3 regions of the Xanthomonas boreopolis genome follow, and region 3 is predicted to be linked to each of the others. Evidence: riboswitches for the same ligand, from Rfam matches in the RefSeq annotation. Region 3 holds a riboswitch; each other region holds the start of a gene.
The links. A riboswitch is a leader RNA that binds a small molecule or an ion and turns the genes downstream of it on or off. The one in region 3 is predicted to bind cobalamin.
Positions count from the first base shown of each region.

Region 1: another riboswitch for cobalamin. It lies ahead of metE (5-methyltetrahydropteroyltriglutamate--homocysteine S-methyltransferase); the one in region 3 lies ahead of M3M27_RS18805 (ribonucleoside-diphosphate reductase subunit alpha).
Region 2: another riboswitch for cobalamin. It lies ahead of btuB (TonB-dependent vitamin B12 receptor); the one in region 3 lies ahead of M3M27_RS18805 (ribonucleoside-diphosphate reductase subunit alpha).

Region 1 is NZ_CP097162.1:337,366-342,976, forward strand. Features, by position in the region: gene metE (5-methyltetrahydropteroyltriglutamate--homocysteine S-methyltransferase) at 1-1,375, opposite strand, end outside; cobalamin riboswitch at 1,569-1,807, opposite strand; gene M3M27_RS01460 (T6SS immunity protein Tli4 family protein) at 2,314-3,225, opposite strand; gene M3M27_RS01465 (hypothetical protein) at 3,306-3,545, opposite strand; gene M3M27_RS01470 (T6SS immunity protein Tli4 family protein) at 3,718-4,722, opposite strand; gene M3M27_RS01475 (esterase/lipase family protein) at 4,719-5,611, opposite strand, start outside.
Region 2 is NZ_CP097162.1:1,287,719-1,293,329, forward strand. Features, by position in the region: gene M3M27_RS05730 (sterol desaturase family protein) at 1-925, shown strand, start outside; cobalamin riboswitch at 1,031-1,252, shown strand; gene btuB (TonB-dependent vitamin B12 receptor) at 1,368-3,245, shown strand; gene M3M27_RS05740 (hypothetical protein) at 3,320-3,904, shown strand; gene cobO (cob(I)yrinic acid a,c-diamide adenosyltransferase) at 3,901-4,512, shown strand; gene cbiB (adenosylcobinamide-phosphate synthase CbiB) at 4,518-5,432, shown strand; gene M3M27_RS05755 (PsiF family protein) at 5,435-5,611, opposite strand, start outside.
Region 3 is NZ_CP097162.1:4,184,734-4,190,344, reverse strand. Features, by position in the region: gene M3M27_RS18815 (bifunctional acetate--CoA ligase family protein/GNAT family N-acetyltransferase) at 1-2,525, shown strand, start outside; gene M3M27_RS18810 (hypothetical protein) at 2,705-3,337, shown strand; cobalamin riboswitch at 3,583-3,803, shown strand; gene M3M27_RS18805 (ribonucleoside-diphosphate reductase subunit alpha) at 3,976-5,611, shown strand, end outside.

The DNA.
Region 1 (5,611 bases), 650 kb from region 3:
CGCCGAGCCGCCCGGACTTGAAGCGCGCCCGCGCCTCGCGCACTTCCCGGGTCTGCGGGAACGAGCCGATCGTGGTGGTCGGATAGTCGGGCAGCCGCAAGGCCTGCTGCTGGGCGAGCATGCGTTGCGGATAAGGGCTGGCGCGCCGTGCCGCCTCCGGGCCCAGCGCCGCCAGCCGGCGTTCCACCTCGGGCCGGTGCACGCGCGGCGAACGGCGGCGCGATTCCAGCGCCTGGCGCGCCTGTGCCAGCCTGGCCTCCGCCGACGGACGGCCATCGAGCGCGTCGGCCAACGTGCGCAGTTCGCCGAGCTTCTGCCTGGCGAACGCGAGCCAGCTGCGCAGTTCGGCATCCAGCGCCTTTTCCTGGTCGAGGTCCACCGGCACGTGCAACAGCGAGCACGATGGCGCCAGCCACAGCTTGTCCGCAGCGACATGGCCCCGTGCATAGCGCGCCAGGGTGAGCGCGTTGTCCAACGCCGCGCGCCATACGTTGCGCCCGTCGACCAGCCCGGCCGAGAGCGTGCGTCCGGCCGGCAGGAGCCTGAGGACGGCATCGAGCTGTTCGGTGCCGCGCACCAGGTCCAGGTGCAGGCCGTCGACCGGCAGGGCGGCGGCCACTTCGAGGTTGCCGCCGAGCGGGCCGAAGTAGCTCGCCAGCAGCAGCTGCGGACGCGGGCCCGACGCGAGCGCGGCATAGGCGTCGCGCAACGCCTGCTGCCAGCGGGCGTCGAGATCGAGCGCCAGCACCGGCTCGTCCAGCTGCACCCAGTCCGCGCCGGCGGCCTGCAGGCGCGCGAGCAATTCGGCGTAGGCCGGCAGCAGGCGCGGCAGCAACGCAAGCCGGTCGCTGCCGTCCACGGTCTTGGACAGCCAGAGGAACGTCACCGGTCCCGGCAGCACCGGGCGGGTGCGGATGCCCAGCGCCAGCGCTTCCCGGAACTCGGCGACGGGCTTGTCGCCCCGCAGCCGGAACGCCTGGCCGGCGTGCATTTCCGGCACCAGGTAGTGGTAGTTGGTGTCGAACCACTTGGTCATTTCCAGCGCGTGAAGGTCGATGCCGTCGCGCTGCACGCCGCGCGCCATCGCGAAGTAGCCGGCCAGCGGATCGGCGTCGGCCAGGGCGCGGTAGCGCTCGGGGATGGCGTCGAACAGCACCGCGGTGTCGAGCACGTGGTCGTACAGGCTGAAGTCGTTGCTCGGCGGCACGTCGACGCCGGCCTCGACCTGCAGCCGCCAGTGCCGCGCGCGCAACTCGCGCGCGCTGTCCTGCAATTGCGCGGCGCTGGCTTGGCCTTGCCAGTGGCTTTCCAGCGTGCGCTTGAGCTCGCGCCGCGCGCCGATGCGCGGGAAGCCCAGGTTGGTGACGATCGTCATGGTGTTTTCCTCATTGCGGTCTTGGGCATTGAGGAACGAAGGAACCGCGCACCGTGCTTCCCTGCACGCCGCGCCAGCGACCTCCGCCCCCGCGGGCGAACCGACGCCTGCGGGCACGACGGACGGCGTCCGCCACGGGGCGCACGCACGTCCGGCCGCTCCCCGCGGAGCGCCAGGTCGAAACGGAGGACGCTCGTGTCCCCCGGCCCAGGCCGGTATTCGGGCTGATGGACGGGCCGTGCATGGCACGGGGGCCTACTGTCCGCCGCTTCCCAGGCCCATGCAGGCGCCCAGTGCTGTTGGCGGGGGTCGTTTCCATTCACCGCTGCGGGGCAGCTCCGGAATGGCGGCAAGGCCGCTTCACCGGATTCCCGTTTAAATGCATCGCTTCATCCGAATGAAGCGATGCATACCTCGGCGGCGCACATGGTGGCGGCAGGACGACGGCGCGTCAAGCGCGCCCGCTTGGGCAGGTTATGGGAGGAAACGGACGAAAGCGGGCGTGCGGGATATCCGGTCCGAGGGGCCGCTTCGCATCGGGCAGGGGTTCTCGGGCACGGCGAGCGAACCACGCCGGTGGTCGTCGATGCCCGCACCAGCGACCTGGATGGTGCAGGGCGCTTCGGCCCGGTCACTACGCGTCTGCCGGCAGGTCGATGAGGTAACGGCCAAGGCAGTGCGTCCTCGTTGCTGGTTGGTTGGACTCCGCATGGTTTGTTCCATCGCGGCCGACCGCGTAGCCCATGCCGGTACCCAGCGCCAGAAGGAGCAAGGCTGCAACACTCGCGGTTCGCCTGGGTCGCTCGCTCATGGCCAAGCGAAATCCTCCAATACCATGCCTGCGCAGATCGCCCGAGTCCGATGTCCTGCGCGCCCGGCTTGCGGACGGCGGCCCTAGGGCCTAGCAGCGAACCAGGCCAGGTCTGCTCGGTCCCGGCTCATCTCTGCCGGAGCGTCGAAAGGATCGCATCCCACAGCGCGATGATCTCTTCTTGGCGAGGAGAAGGAACAGGATCGTCCTCGTCGCCGACATCCATTCCCACGGTGACGCCATTGGGCGCGGTATCGGTCTGCCATCTCAGATGGTAGACCTCGACCCCGCTGTTGAGCACCTTCTTCCATACGAGTTCCTGGCCGGGCATTCCCTCCAGGTCGCGCGTTCCGTCGCGCAGCGACTTGACGGTCTTGGGGTAGCCTGGATCGCTTGCCGCGCTGGGATCCTCCGCCAGGATGTCCTTGGCCGCGTTTCGCTCCCGCTCGATGTCGTAATGGATATCCAGCGCTTCATCCGCCAGGGAGTTCTCGTTCTCGAGCACGCTAACCCAAGCCCGTGCACCGTGCCATTCGCGGATGGTGGCCTGCATCGAGGCAAAAAGCCTCTGGTTGCCCTTGTCCAGATACAAGCCATCCAGGCAGAAGGCTCCGGAAGGCGCAACGGCACCGGCCCCGATAGGGTGCATGTCCTTGACGAAGTCGAGAAGCGCGGGAACCTGTGGTTTCTCCCCCGTCGCGACCGTGGTGCTCAATCTGTAGCCGCCATTCCCTGGCCACATGTAAGCCTCGACGTTGTAGGTATAGATGTCGACGGGCGAGCTACGATAAAACAAGACGCGGAGGCCGCCGATATCCTCGGCGGCTCGGAGGATATAGCCCTCCTTCTCATGATTCTGGGAATGCAGGTCTTGTTCGCGCGCTTCTACCTGCCTGAAGAAATCGAGCCGGTCGGCGGATCGCTGGCGCTCGATGGAGAACACGCCTACTTCCTGGTTCCAGGCCGCGGAAGAAGGCGACGGCAAGGCTATCTCCAACCGGCCGACGCACTGGATGCTGAGAGGGATGTTCGCTTTCATGTCGTTTGTCGATGACTGGTCTTGGCTGCGGGTACAGGCGCAAGCAAAGACCAAAGGGATGATCCATAGAATCTTCTTTGTCACTTTATTACCTGAACTGATTCGATGGATCGGACGATCGCATCCAGAACCGATAGGCGTACGCGTTCGTCGCCGTAACTTGCATCATGTTCGTAGCCCGGGACATGCTTGCAAACCAATCTTGCATGTGGATCAAGACCCGCAGCGGATGACTTCATCGGCACGGTGGAATCTCCGGGATCGGCCTTGCGCAGTATCGTTGCTTTCAACTCGATCCCGGACTCGTTGCGGAGATCCATCCTGTCGTTGCCATCGTGCCTGAAACGGACGAAAGCGGGCGTGCGGGATATCCGGTCCGAGGGGCCGCTTCGCATCGGGTTGGGGTTCTCGGACACGGCGAGCGAACCACGCCGGTGGTCGTCGATGCCCGCGCCGGCCACCTGGATGGTGCAGGGCGCTTCGGCCCGGCCACTACGTGGCGCCGGGCCTCGGCCTCAGCGTCGCAAGGATCGAATCCCAGATCTCCAGCATCTCCTCGTCGGAAGCCGGGGAGGCCGCGGTTTCGCCCGACGTGCTCAGTTCGAGCGACATGAAAGGAAACGCGAGCGAGTTCGCCCGTCCCTGGGTCTCCCACAGGAAGTGGTAGCTGCGCCGTCCGCCGTCATCGCCGCGCACCAGCAGTTCCTGTCCCTTCAGCGGCCCGATGTTCCGCTCGCCGCGACGCAACGTCTTCATCCGCGCCACGGCGCCCTCGAACCCGGGCGGGACGTTCGATGCGCGCTTCAGCAGGTCCATGTCCGGCTTGCCGGTGACGTAGGACATCAGCTTGATCGAAACGCCGGGGTATCGTTTCAGCCCGATGCCGGCGGTGAACTCCTCCTGGTTGAGTTCACGGTCCGCGATGAACCCGCGGTCGAAGCAGAACCCCGCCTCGTCCGGGATCTCTTCGTTCGCGCGATAGCGCAGCGTCCGCGTCAGGAGCTCCTGGCCGAACGCCTGCGCATCCGCGCGCGCCTGCGGCGTGGCATCGCCATCGCCTTCGAAAACGTAGAGCACCTGCTCGCCGCGGAAGTAGGCGACGTCCTGGTACCGGTACAGCCCGCGGCTGTTCGGGCTCGCCCAGGACACGTACATCCGCCGCCCGGGCGCGAACTCCACCCGGTCGACCAGCATCCCGCCGCCATGCCCGTGGCGGCTGCCCTCCAGTTCCGCTTCTCGGGCAGCCATCCTCCGGTCGAACTCCTGCTGGGTGACGCCGGGAAACGACGCGATCGTGCCGTCCGCGAACTTGTAGCGGGAGCGCAGGCTCGCGTCTGCCGGCAGGTCGATGAGGTAGCGGCCAAGGCAGTGCGTCTTCTTCCCCGGTTCACTCTGCTTCATGCGATCTCCTCCGCCATAGTCCGTTGCGATCACGCAGCCGCTCAACACCAAGGCCAGGAGGGCGAACACGTTGGCCCGCTTCGATTGGGTTCTCATGCCCAGTCGGCCCCCTTGGCAATCCTGACGATCCCATACAGGGTCGCCCACTGTGCCCGCACGTCGTTGTAGGCGGACTGGTGCTCATATCCCTTGTCCTTTCCATTGCCGTTCTTCCTGACGTATGCACCTATGCCTTGGTCGCCTTGCCTGAAGATCGCCTCCACCCCCGCGTCTCCGGGAGCGCCGCCGGACTCGCTCGGCACCGTGCCGTCCCCGGCCCCGATGGGATCGGCGAATTCCAGCCTTATGCTTCCTGCGCCGCCCGTGACCGAAAGACGCCCGTTTCCGTCGTCGTTCTCCACTTGAAGTTCGTCGGGCAGCCCGGACAAGCGGCCTTGCCATCGCGTTTCCGACCAGGTCTTGCTTCGCGTATCCGCGCCGTAGTGGCAGAAGGCGGGTTTGGCATACTTCATCGAGAATTGCCTGTGAAACGCCTGGACATCATCGATCTTGGCATCGAATGCAGTAAAGCTGCTCCTGCTCCCGCCGATGGACTTGATCTTCTGCGTGTTCGAAGCCAGCTTCCCTGGCTCGATGAGGTCCTCGTTGTGCTTCGGGATGAGGCCATACCACGCCCTGTTCTTGTAGATCTCTTGATAAGGATCCCCCGATGCCGGCAATGCGCATCCCGGCATCGATTCGGCGGCGTCGCCGAGCTTCAACCATGCACGCCCGCCTGCATAGTCGAACGTGGGGGTCAACTCCAGTGCGCCGGGGGCATTGGCGGCGACAGCCACGACTTCGGCCGCGTCCCGCCCGAGGATCACGCTCTCGATACCTTCGTACCCGCAACGGACGTGATGATAGAAGGCCGGCGCGCCCGTGGCGGGCATGGCGCCGTGCACGACACCCAGAACCTTGTCGAAGCCATGGATCTCGGTCAGGG
Region 2 (5,611 bases), 1.6 Mb from region 3:
GCTGATCGCGACGTTGCAGTTGTGCATCATCGGCTTGGTGTTCCGGCCGCTGGAAAGCCTGTGGCCGGCCGAACGCTGGGAGCACCGGCGGCTCGCCCGCATCGATTTCCACTACACCTGGACGATGCTGGTCGGCGTGTTCCCGCTGTTCTCGTTCCTGGTCCTGGCGCCGCTGGCCAACCTGCTCGGAGGCGGCCAGGGCGGCGAGGATGCCCGCGTCGGCCTGCGCTATGCGTGGCCCTGGCTGGACCGGCATCCGCTGGCGCTGTTCGCGCTGTACTACCTCGCCTACGACTTCACCTACTACTGGATGCACCGCGTGCAGCACTGGATGCCGTGGTGGTGGGCGATGCATAGCATGCACCACAGCCAGCGCCAGCTCAGCTGCTGGGCCAACGACCGCAGCAACTATCTCGATGGCGCACTGCAATCGTTCGTGCTGGCCGGGGTCGGCGTGGCGTTCGGCATCGCCGCCGACGAGTTCGCCTGGCTGATGCTGCTGGGCGAACTGGTGCAGAACTTCTCGCACGCCAACGTGCGCATCGGTTTCGGGCCGGTGCTGGAAAAGCTCTTCGTCGATCCGAAGTTCCACCGCCTGCACCACATGGTGGTCGACCCGGAACGCCCGGACCTGCACAACTGCAACTTCGGCCAGGTGTTCGCGATCTGGGACGTGCTGTTCGGCACCGCGCTGTACGGCGAGCCGGTACGGCCCACGGGCGTGGCCGACCCGATGGTGGACCGCGACAACGCGCTCGGCTTCGTGGCCTTGCAGGTCGAAGGGCTCAGGCGTTTCTGGGGGGCGGTACGCCGTCGCGAGGGGTGGACCCCGGGCGAGGTCGCCTTTGGCGAGGACTATCGGCCGATCCCGGTGCGGCATGTGCCGGTGCCGCGGCTGGAGGAGACCGAGGCCGATCCGTCGTAAGGGCTTCGAGCGCGTTTCGAGAGCGGCGGCGACGCCTTGCGTGACGTCGTGGAGAGCCCGGGCCGCTTCCGCGATGCGCGCCAGGTGGCCTGGCCGTCTTCCTGCTACCATGCGCGGCCCTGAGGTGACTGCCGGGATGCCGGCGGTTTAAACGGGAATCCGGTGCGTCGGCCGTCCATGCCGGCAATTCCGGAGCTGCCCCCGCAACGGTGGGCGAGTACACGTTCCGCATGCAACGCCACTGTGCCGCCGGCATGGGAAGGCGCGGGACGGAAGGCGCAGCCTTCGCTCGCGAGCCCGGAGACCGGCCCCAGGATCGACCCGGCGCGCGGTGGGCGTGGCCATGGTGCCGGCGCGAACGCCGGCGCCATCTCCTGCTGCCTGCATGCCGGCTTTACCCAGATGTCCGCGCGGGAAGGCGCGGCTGCAGGAGCCACCCACGATGTCGTTGTCCCCGATCGTTTCCCCACGCCGCGCCGCGCTTGCGCTGGCGCTGTCCCTGGCCGCCGCTCCGGCGCTCGCGGCCGATGCCACCGACCTGGACCAGGTCGTGGTCACCGCGAGCCGTACCGCGCAGACCCAGGACCAGGCCCTGGCCCCGGTCGCCGTGATCGATCGCGCCGAGATCGAGCGCCGCCAGGCGCGCTCGCTGCCGGAACTGCTGCGCGGCGAGCTGGGCGTGTCGATCGTCAACAACGGCGGGCCGGGCAAGACCACTTCGCTGTTCCTGCGCGGCAGCGAATCCGACCACGTGCTGGTGCTGGTCGACGGCGTGCGGATCGGGTCGGCCACCCTCGGCGGCGCGTCGCTGCAGGACATCCCGGTCGAGCAGGTCGAGCGCGTGGAGATCGTGCGCGGGCCGTTCTCCAGCCTGTACGGCTCGGAGGCGATCGGCGGCGTCATCCAGATCTTCACGCGCAAGCCGCAGGGCGCGTTCGTACCGACCTTCAGCGTCGCGACGGGCAGCGACAACGCGCGCCGCTACGGCGCCGGCGTGGCCGGGCGCAGCCAGGGCGACCTCGGCGAGCGCGGCGGCTGGTACTCGGTCAATGCGGTGCACGACGAGACCGACGGCATCAACGCCTACCTCGATACCGCCAACAGCGCCTACGATCCGGACCGCGACGGCTACCGCAACGATTCGCTGAGCGTGAAGGGCGGCTGGCGCTTCAACCGCCAGTGGGATGCGGACGTGCAGGCCCTGCGCGCCGAGAGCCGCAACGAATACGACGGCACGATCTACGGCGGCAACCTCTCCAAGGGCGTCCAGCAGGTGGCGGGCGGCCGCGTCCGCTACGCGCCGAGCGAGGCGTTGAAGCTCACCGCCAGCCTCGGCGCCAGCCAGGACCTGAGCGATGCGTACTACGACGGCAGCTACGTCTCCACGTTCGACACGCGCCGCGCGCTCGGCTCGCTGCAGGCCGACCTCGATGCCGGCCCGGGCCTGCTGACGCTGGGCTTCGACTGGCAGCGCGACCGCATCGCCAGCAACGAAAGCTACGACGAGGACCAGCGCATCAACCGCGGCGCGTTCGCGCAATGGCAGCAGACCTTCGGCACGCAGTCGCTGCAGGCCAGCGTGCGCCGCGACGACAACAGCCAGTTCGGCGGCAAGAACACCGGCAGCCTGCTGTGGGGCTGGAACTTCGCCGAGCACCTGCGCCTGACCGCCAGCTACGGCACCGCGTTCAAGGCGCCGACCTACAACGAGCTGTACTACCCGGGCTACGGCAATCCGAACCTGGGGCCGGAGACTTCGCGCAGCGTGGAGCTGGGGCTGCGCGGCGAACACGACTGGGGCACCTGGACGCTCAACGCCTACCAGACCCGCGTCGACGACATGATCGCCTACGACGCCGCGCTGGTGGACGCGGCGCATCCGTTCGGCCAGCCCAACAACATCGACAAGGCGCGCATCCGCGGCGTCGAGGCCGGCTACGACACCACGCTGGCCGGCTGGACGGTGGCGACCCGCCTGACCTGGCAGGACCCCAAGGCCGACGGCGCCGTCAACCACGGCAACTGGCTGCCGCGGCGCGCGCGCCAGAGCGGCAGGATCGATGCCGACCGGCGTTTCGGCGCGTTCTCGGTGGGCGGCAGCGTGTACGCCTCGGGCGAGCGCTACGACGAACTGGCCAATGCCACGCGGCTGGGCGGCTACGGCCTGCTCGACCTGCGCGTGGGCTGCGCGGTCGGCCGCGACTGGAACCTGGCGTTGAGCGCGAACAACGTGTTCGACCGCGACTACCAGACCGCGGCCTGGTACGCGCAGCCCGGCCGCAACTACCAACTGACCCTGCGCTACCATCCGGCGCAGTGACGGCGCGGCGTCGTGGTCCCTCCCGCGAGTTCGCCCGTCCCCGGCAGTCCCGTCCCTTCTCCAGGAAAGCCCCGATGAAATCCCTGTCCCGCCCCGCAGAAACCGGCCTGTTCGTCGCGCTGATGGTGGCCATGGTGGCCACGCGCTTCAATCACGTGGGCGATTGGCTGCACCTGCCGGACGCGTCGATGGCGGTGTTCTTCCTGGGCGGGCTGTACCTGCGCCGGCACTGGCAGTTCGCGGCGCTGCTGGGGCTGGCGTTCGCGGTGGACTGGGCGGCGATCGAGCTGGCCGGCGTCAGCGATTTCTGCGTCACCGCGGCGTATGCGCTGCTGCCGGTCGCGTACGGCGTGCTCTGGTACGCCGGCCGCGCCTTCGCCGCGCGGCTGAGCGAGCGGGTGGGTTCGCTGGCGCTGGCCTGGCTGGTCGGCGTGGTCGCGGCGGCGCTGTCGTTCCTGGTGTCCAACGGCGCCTTCTACTGGCTCGGCGGCCGCTACGCCGAACCGCACATGGCCGAGTACCTGGCGCGCGCCTGGCAGTGGGGGCCGCTGTTCGTGCGCACCACGGCATGCTACGTGGCGGCGGGATTGGCGCTGCACGGCGCGATCGCCAGGGTCGCGGCGACGCGGCGCGTGGACGCGGCCGGGCGGGCGGCATGAGCGGGATCGAGCGCGACGACGCCTACTACCGCGAGCGCGCGCAACGGCAGAAGGAACTGGTCGACCGGCGCATCGCGCGGGCGACGATCGACCGCGGCGTGCTGGTAGTCAACACCGGCAACGGCAAGGGCAAGAGTTCCTCCGGCTTCGGCATGCTGGCGCGGTCGCTCGGGCACGGCCTGCGCTGCGGCGTGGTGCAGTTCATCAAGGGCAGCTATTCGACCGGCGAGGAGGCGTTCTTCCGACGCTTCCCGGAGCAGCTCGACTACCACGTGATGGGCGAGGGCTTCACCTGGGAAACCCAGGACCGCGGCCGCGACATCGAGGTGGCCATGGCGGCATGGGCGCTGTGCAAACGGATGCTGTCCGATCCCGGCTACGACTTCGTGCTGCTGGACGAGCTCAACATCGTGCTGGCCAAGGAGTACGTGCCGCTGGACGACGTGCTCGCCGCACTGGCCGCGCGCCCGCCGCGCCAGCACGTGGTGATCACCGGGCGCGGGGCGCCGGATGCGCTGGTGGAAGCCGCCGATACCGTCACCGAGATGCGCGTGGTCAAGCATGCGTTCAAGGCCGGCATCAAGGCGCAGAAGGGCATCGAGCTCTGAGCGCGATGGCCGTGGCGATCGCGCTCGCGGCGGTCGTGCTGGACCTGGCGCTGGGGGAGCCGCGCCGCGCGCATCCGCTGGTGCTGTTCGGGCGCTGGGCGGGCTGGATCGAATCGCGCTGCCATCGCGACCGCCGCCGTGCCGGGGCGCTGGCCTGGTGCCTGGCGGTGCTGCCGTGGGTGGCGCTGGCCGCGCTGTCGCAATGGCTGTTGTGGCGATGGTCGCCATGGGCGGGCGCGGCGTTCTCGGCCATCGTGCTGTATGCCGCGCTCGGCCTGCGCAGCCTGGGCGAACACGCGCTGCCGGTGGCGCGGGCATTGGAAACGCACGACCTGCCGGCCGCCCGCGCCGCGGTGGGGCGCATCGTCAGCCGCGATGCCGCCGCGCTCGACGCGGAGCAGGTCGCCGTGGCCGCCACCGAATCGGTACTGGAGAACGGCAGCGATGCGGTGTTCGCCGCGCTGTTCTGGGGCGGGCTGCTGGGCGCGCCGGGCGCGGTGCTGTACCGGTTGGCGAACACCCTGGACGCGATGTGGGGTTACCGCACGCCACGATGGCTGCGGTTCGGCTGGGCGGCGGCGCGCATCGACGACGTGCTGAACCTCATCCCGGCGCGGCTGACCGCGCTGACCTATGCCGCGCTCGGCCACACGCGCACCGCGCTGGACTGCTGGCGCCGACAGGCGAAGAGCTGGAAAAGCCCGAACGCCGGCCCGGTGATGGCCTCCGGCGCGGGCGCATTGCGGGTCGCCTTGGGCGGGCCCGCGCCTTACCACGGGCAATGGCAGGCGCGTCCGGCGCTCGGCCTGGGCCGCACGCCGGATGCGCAAGGCATCCGCCGCGCCCTGTGGCTGGTGCGCGGCGGGGTGGCGCTGTGGCTGTCGTTGGCGGCGTTGCTGGCCGCCGGGAGCCCGTGGTGATGTCAGTGGGTCTTCAGGCAACCGCTGACGAAGGTCTTGCGGGCATCGCCGGTCAATTGCTTGGCGGTGGCCTCGGCATTGCAGTCCTTCATGCGCTGCTGCGGCGAGACCTTGGCGTTGCTCGCGCTCTTGCCGCCGCCCAAGCAGGCTTTCTGCGCGGCCTTGTAGTCCTCGCCGGT
Region 3 (5,611 bases):
GCCTGGCCGACCTGCCCTGGGTGCCGGAGCTGGTCGTCATCACCACGCCGGCGCGGATGGTGCCGCGGGTGGTCTCGCTGGCCGCGCGCCAGGGCGTGGCCGCGGCGATCATTCTCACCGCCGGCCTCGGCGAGGGGCCCGGCTCGCCGGCCGCGCGCGCCGAGGCTGCCGCGCGCGCCAAGGGCCTGCGCATCCTCGGCCCGCATTGCCTGGGCGTGATCGCGCCGCATGCGCGGCTCAACGCCTCGATCGCCGCGCATTGCCCGCAGGCCGGCGACCTCGCGCTGGTCTCCGAGTCCAGCGCGATCGCCGCCGCGCTGGTGGAGTGGGGCGTGGCGCGCTCGGTCGGCTTCTCCGCGGTGGTCTCGCTCGGCGACGCGGTGGACGTGGACTTCGGCGACCTGCTCGACTACTTCGCCACCGACTACCGCACCCGCGCGATCCTGCTCTACGTCGAGCGGATCCGCGACGCGCGCAAGTTCATGTCGGCCGCACGCGCGGCGGCGCGCGCCAAGCCGGTGGTGGTGGTGAAGTCCGGGCGCCAGGCGCGCCCGGATCCGAATGCCGACACCCACTCGCAAGTGCTGGCGCGCCCGGATGCGGTCTACGGCGCGGCCTTCGCGCGCGCCGGCCTGCTGCGCGTGGGCGCGCTCGACGAGCTGTTCGCCGCGGCCGAGACGCTGGGCCGGATCGGCACCTTCCCCGGGCGCCGGCTGGCGGTGCTCAGCAACGGCGGCGGCGTCGGCCGGCTGGCGGTGGACCAGTTGACCCTGCGCGGCGGCACGCTCGCCGCGCTGTCGCCGCAGACGATCGAACGCCTGGACCGCGCGCTGCCGCAGGGCTGGTCGCGCGAGAACCCGGTCGACATCGTGGTCGATGCCGACGGCGAGCGCTACGCGACCGCGATCGAGGCGTTGCTGGAAGACCCGGGCAACGACGCGTTGCTGGTGGTGAACGTGCCGACCGCCTTCACCTCCTCGGCCGACGCCGCCAAGGCGCTGACCCGCTCGCTCGGCCCGCGCGGCCAGCACGCGCGCGACAAGCCGGTGTTCGCGGTGTGGCTGGGCCAGGACGATGCGGCCATCGCCGCGCTCAACGCCGCGCGCGTGCCGACCTACGCGACCGAGTCCGACGCGGTGCGCGGCTTCACCCACATGGTCCGCTACCGCGAGGCGCAGGCCGCGCTGATGGAGACCCCGCCGAGCCTGCCGGAGGATTTCGTCGTCGATGCCGCGACGGCGCGCGCGCTGGTCGAGCAGGCGCTCGCCGCGGGCCAGGCCTGGCTGGACCCGGTGGCGACCCAGCGCCTGCTGGAGGCCTACGGCATCGCGTGCGTGCCGCTGCAGGTCGCCACCACGGCCAACGAAGCCGCGCTGCTGGCCGACCCGATCCTGGCCGCGGGCGGCTCGGTCACGGTGAAGATCGTCTCGCCCGACATCGGCCACAAGTCCGACGTGGACGGCGTGCGCCTGAACCTGCCGAGCGTGGCGGCGGTCCGGCTGGCGGCCGAAGGCATCCTGGAGCGCGCGCGCAGGGTGCGGCCGCAGGCGCGCATCGACGGCGTGATCGTGCAGCCGACCATCCTGCGGCCGAAGGCCCGCGAGCTGATCGCCGGCATCGCCGACGACCCCGTGTTCGGGCCGGTGATCGTGTTCGGCCGCGGCGGCACCGCGGTCGAGGTGATCAACGACCGCGAACTGGCGCTGCCGCCGCTGGACCTGCGCCTGGCGCACGAACTGATCGGCCGCACCCGCGTCTCGCGCATCCTCAAGGGCTACCGCGACGTGCCGGCCGCCGACGAGCGCGCGGTGGCGCTGGTGCTGGTCAAGCTGGCGCAGCTGGCCGCCGACATCCCCGAGATCCGCGCGCTGGACATCAACCCGCTGCTGGCCGACCGCGACGGCGTGCTGGCGCTGGACGCGCGCGTGGCGGTGGCGCGTTCGCGCATCCTGCACAAGGGACGTGGGCATCCGCGCTTCGCGATCTTCCCGTACCCGAAGGAGTGGGAGCGCACCCTGGTGCTCGGCGACGGATCCACCGCATGGCTGCGCCCGGTGCGGCCGGAGGACGATGCGCTGTTCCGCGCGTTCTTCGCCCGCGTCACCGACGAGGACCTGCGGCTGCGCTTCTTCCAGTCGGTGAAGCACTTCAGCCACGAGTTCATCGCGCGCCTGACCCAGCTCGACTACGCCCGCTCGATCGCGTTGGTGGCGATCGACCCGAAGGGCGGCGACATGCTCGGCGCGGTGCGGCTGCACGCCGACGCCGACTACGAGAAGGGCGAGTACGGGATCCTGATCCGCTCGGACCTCAAGGGCCACGGCATCGGCTGGCAACTGATGCGGATCATGATCGAGTACGCGCACTGGCTCGGCCTGAAGGCGGTGGAGGGGCAGGTGCTGCGCGAGAACCGCACGATGCTGGCGATGTGCGAGAGCCTGGGATTCCAGGTCAGGCCCGATCCGGAGGATGCGTCGCTGATGAACGTGCTGCTGCCGGTGGGGACGGGATCCCTGCGTCCTTGAACGGCGCCGCGGCGTGGCCGTCGTTCCCGCGGGCAGGGCTCCGGTCCCCGCGGGGCTTTGCCGGCGACGCGACAGCGTGCCCGCATGCCGCGCGCGGGGCCTGGCCGGCGTGGCGTGGAGCGCCATTCACCTTGCCGGGTGCAGCATGGGCGGCACCGAACCGCCCGGAGCCCGCCCGCATGTCCAAGCGCCCGATCCTGTCCGTCGTCTGCCTACCGGTCGTGCTGGCGCTGGCGGCCTGCGGGCGCCAGCCACCGGCAGCGGATGCCACCGCCGATCCGGCACCGTCGCCGCCGGCGGGCCCCGCACCGGTGTTCACGGATGCGTCGATCGGCCTGCGGCTGATGCCGGTGCCCGGCACCACGCTCGAGCGGGACTTCGACCGCGAGTACCTCGATACCGACGGCTGGAAGGCGTTCGCGCCCGGCGACAGCGAGGGCAAGCCCCTGGCCGCGCTGGTGCTGGACGGTTCCAACGATCTCGCCGCCGCCGAACTGCGCATCGGCAGCAGCGACAGCCTGCGCGAGGCCGCGCGCTGCCTGGAGCCGCCGCCGGAGGCGCAGGGCGACCCGGACCAGGTCGAGATCGGCGGGGTGGCCTTCGTCCACTTCCGCGCCGGCGACGCGGCGATGAGCCACTTCCTGCAGGTCGAGGGCTACCGCAGCGTGCGCAACGGCCGCTGCGTGGCGATCGACCTGATGGTGAGCGGCACCCGCCCGGAGGTCTACGACCCGCCGCGCAAGCCGCCGTTCGACACGGGCACCGCGGTGGCGCGGCTGCACCAGGCGCTGGACGCGGTGCACTGGCAATAGCGCCGGCCAAAGGCACGGGGCGCGGAACACCGTTTTCCATTCCGGTCCAGGGGGGGGCGCCCCACGACCCAAACGGACCGGAACCCCGCCCCGGGAACCGCCCCTCCGGTGCTTGACTGCGCAGTGTTTTTGGACGTGCCCGGCCGCGCGCTGGAAACGGTTCACGGGGATTTCCGGCCGCGCGCTTGTCCCACAAGGCTTTTCCGAATTTGCCTATATTTCGTGTTGACCCCCGGTGGGGACCCCACTATCTTGGGGCGGTCGGTGTCTCCGCTCACGAGGGCGGAGGCGAAGAGGGAAGCCGGTGACGCCCCCGATGGGCCACTCCGGCACTGCCCCGCAGCGGTAATTGGGAACGACGCCGTCAACGCACTGGGATCCTCCCGGGAAGCGACGGCCGAGGTGGCCGACCCTCGCGTCGGCCGTACCCATCAGTCCGAAGACCTGCCGACAGCCGCGCGCATGCACATCGCGCGGTGCCGGCCGTGACGTCCCCGGAGGGGGATGGCCGGTGAAGCGGGAGCTGCCCGCGGGCCTGGGCCCGCGCGCGCCGCGGCCCCCGCGACACCGCCGTCCGCTCCGCCGACACGGCCCGCCTCGCCTGCGAAGGGCGGGTCCGTGCACCACATGGAGGACGTATGACAAGCAACGACATCCTCGCCGCCGCCGCGGCCACCTCTTCGCAGTCCACCCCCGCCGCACCCACCCGCGTCGCTCCCCCCGCCGCGGCCGAGACCACCCCCGATTCCGCGGACCTGGTTCCGCCGCCCCCACAAGCAGCCGCAATGCCCGTTCAGACCCTCGACGAATCCGCTGTCTCCACCTGGATCACCAAGGAAGCCGGCAACCGCCGCATCCCGTTCGATCGCGCGCGCCTGGAGCGCAGCATCGATTCGGTCCATGCCGAGTTCCCGCACCTGGACGTGAGCGACTACAAGCGCGCCGTGTTCGGCTTCGTCGAGCGCAAGGAGAGCGTCAACGCCGACGACCTGGTCGACCTGCTGATCCGCGAGGCCGAGGCGCGCGTGGACCTGACCGCGCCGGACTGGGAGTTCTTCGCCGCGCGCCTGTACCTGCGCCGCCTGTACAAGCGCGCCAGCCGCAACCGCTTCTACGACGCGAGCCAGAAGTACGGCTCGTTCGTCGGCCTGCAGGAGAGCCTGGCCGACCGCAACGTCTACTCCAACGACATCCTGCGCTCCTATTCCAAGGACGAACTGCAGGAAGCCGGGCGCATGATCGACCCGGAGCGCGACAAGCTGTTCGCCTACAACGGCCTGTACCTGCTGGCCACGCGCTACCTGGCCACCGACAGCTCGCGCGGCGTGTTCGAGCTGCCGCAGGAGCGCTGGCTGACCATCGCGCTGTACCTGATGCAGGACGAGAAGCCGCGCGAGCGCCGCATGCAGCTGGTCGGCGAGGCCTACTGGGCGCTGTCCAACCTGTACATGACCGTGGCGACCCCGACCCTGGCCAATGCCGGCAAGGTCGGCGGCCAGCTGTCGAGCTGCTTCATCGACACGGTCGACGACAGCCTGCAGGGCATCTACGACTCCAACACCGACGTGGCGCGCGTGTCCAAGCACGGCGGCGGCGTCGGCGCGTACCTGGGCTACGTGCGTTCCTCCGGCTCGGCGATCCGCGGCGTGGCCAACTCGTCCGGCGGCGTGGTGCCGTGGATCAAGCAGCTCAACAACACCGCCGTGTCGGTGGACCAGCTCGGCCAGCGCAAGGGCGCCATCGCCGTGTACCTGGACATCTGGCACCGCGACATCGAGGCGTTCCTGGACCTGCGCCTGAACAACGGCGACCAGCGCCTGCGCGCGCACGACGTGTTCACCTCGGTGTGCATCCCCGACCTGTTCATGGAGACGGTGGAGCGCCGCGGCGACTGGTACCTGTTCGACCCGCACGAGGTGAAGCGGATCAAGGGCTGGTACCTGCAGGACTTCTACGACGAGAAGAAGGGCGACGGCAGCTTCCGCAAGAAGTACGAGGAAGTCGTCGCCGACGAGCGCATCAGCCGCAAGACGGTCAAGGCGATCGACATCTTCAAGCGGATCATGGTCAGCCAGCTGGAGACCGGCAATCCGTTCATGTTCTACCGCGACGAGGTCAACCGGAAGAACCCGAACAAGCACGTCGGCATGGTGTACTCGTCCAACCTGTGCACCGAGATCCTGCAGAACATGAGCCCCACGCGCATGATGCAGGAGATCATCAGCGGCAACCAGATCGTCACGACCAAGCAGGCCGGCGACTTCGTCGTCTGCA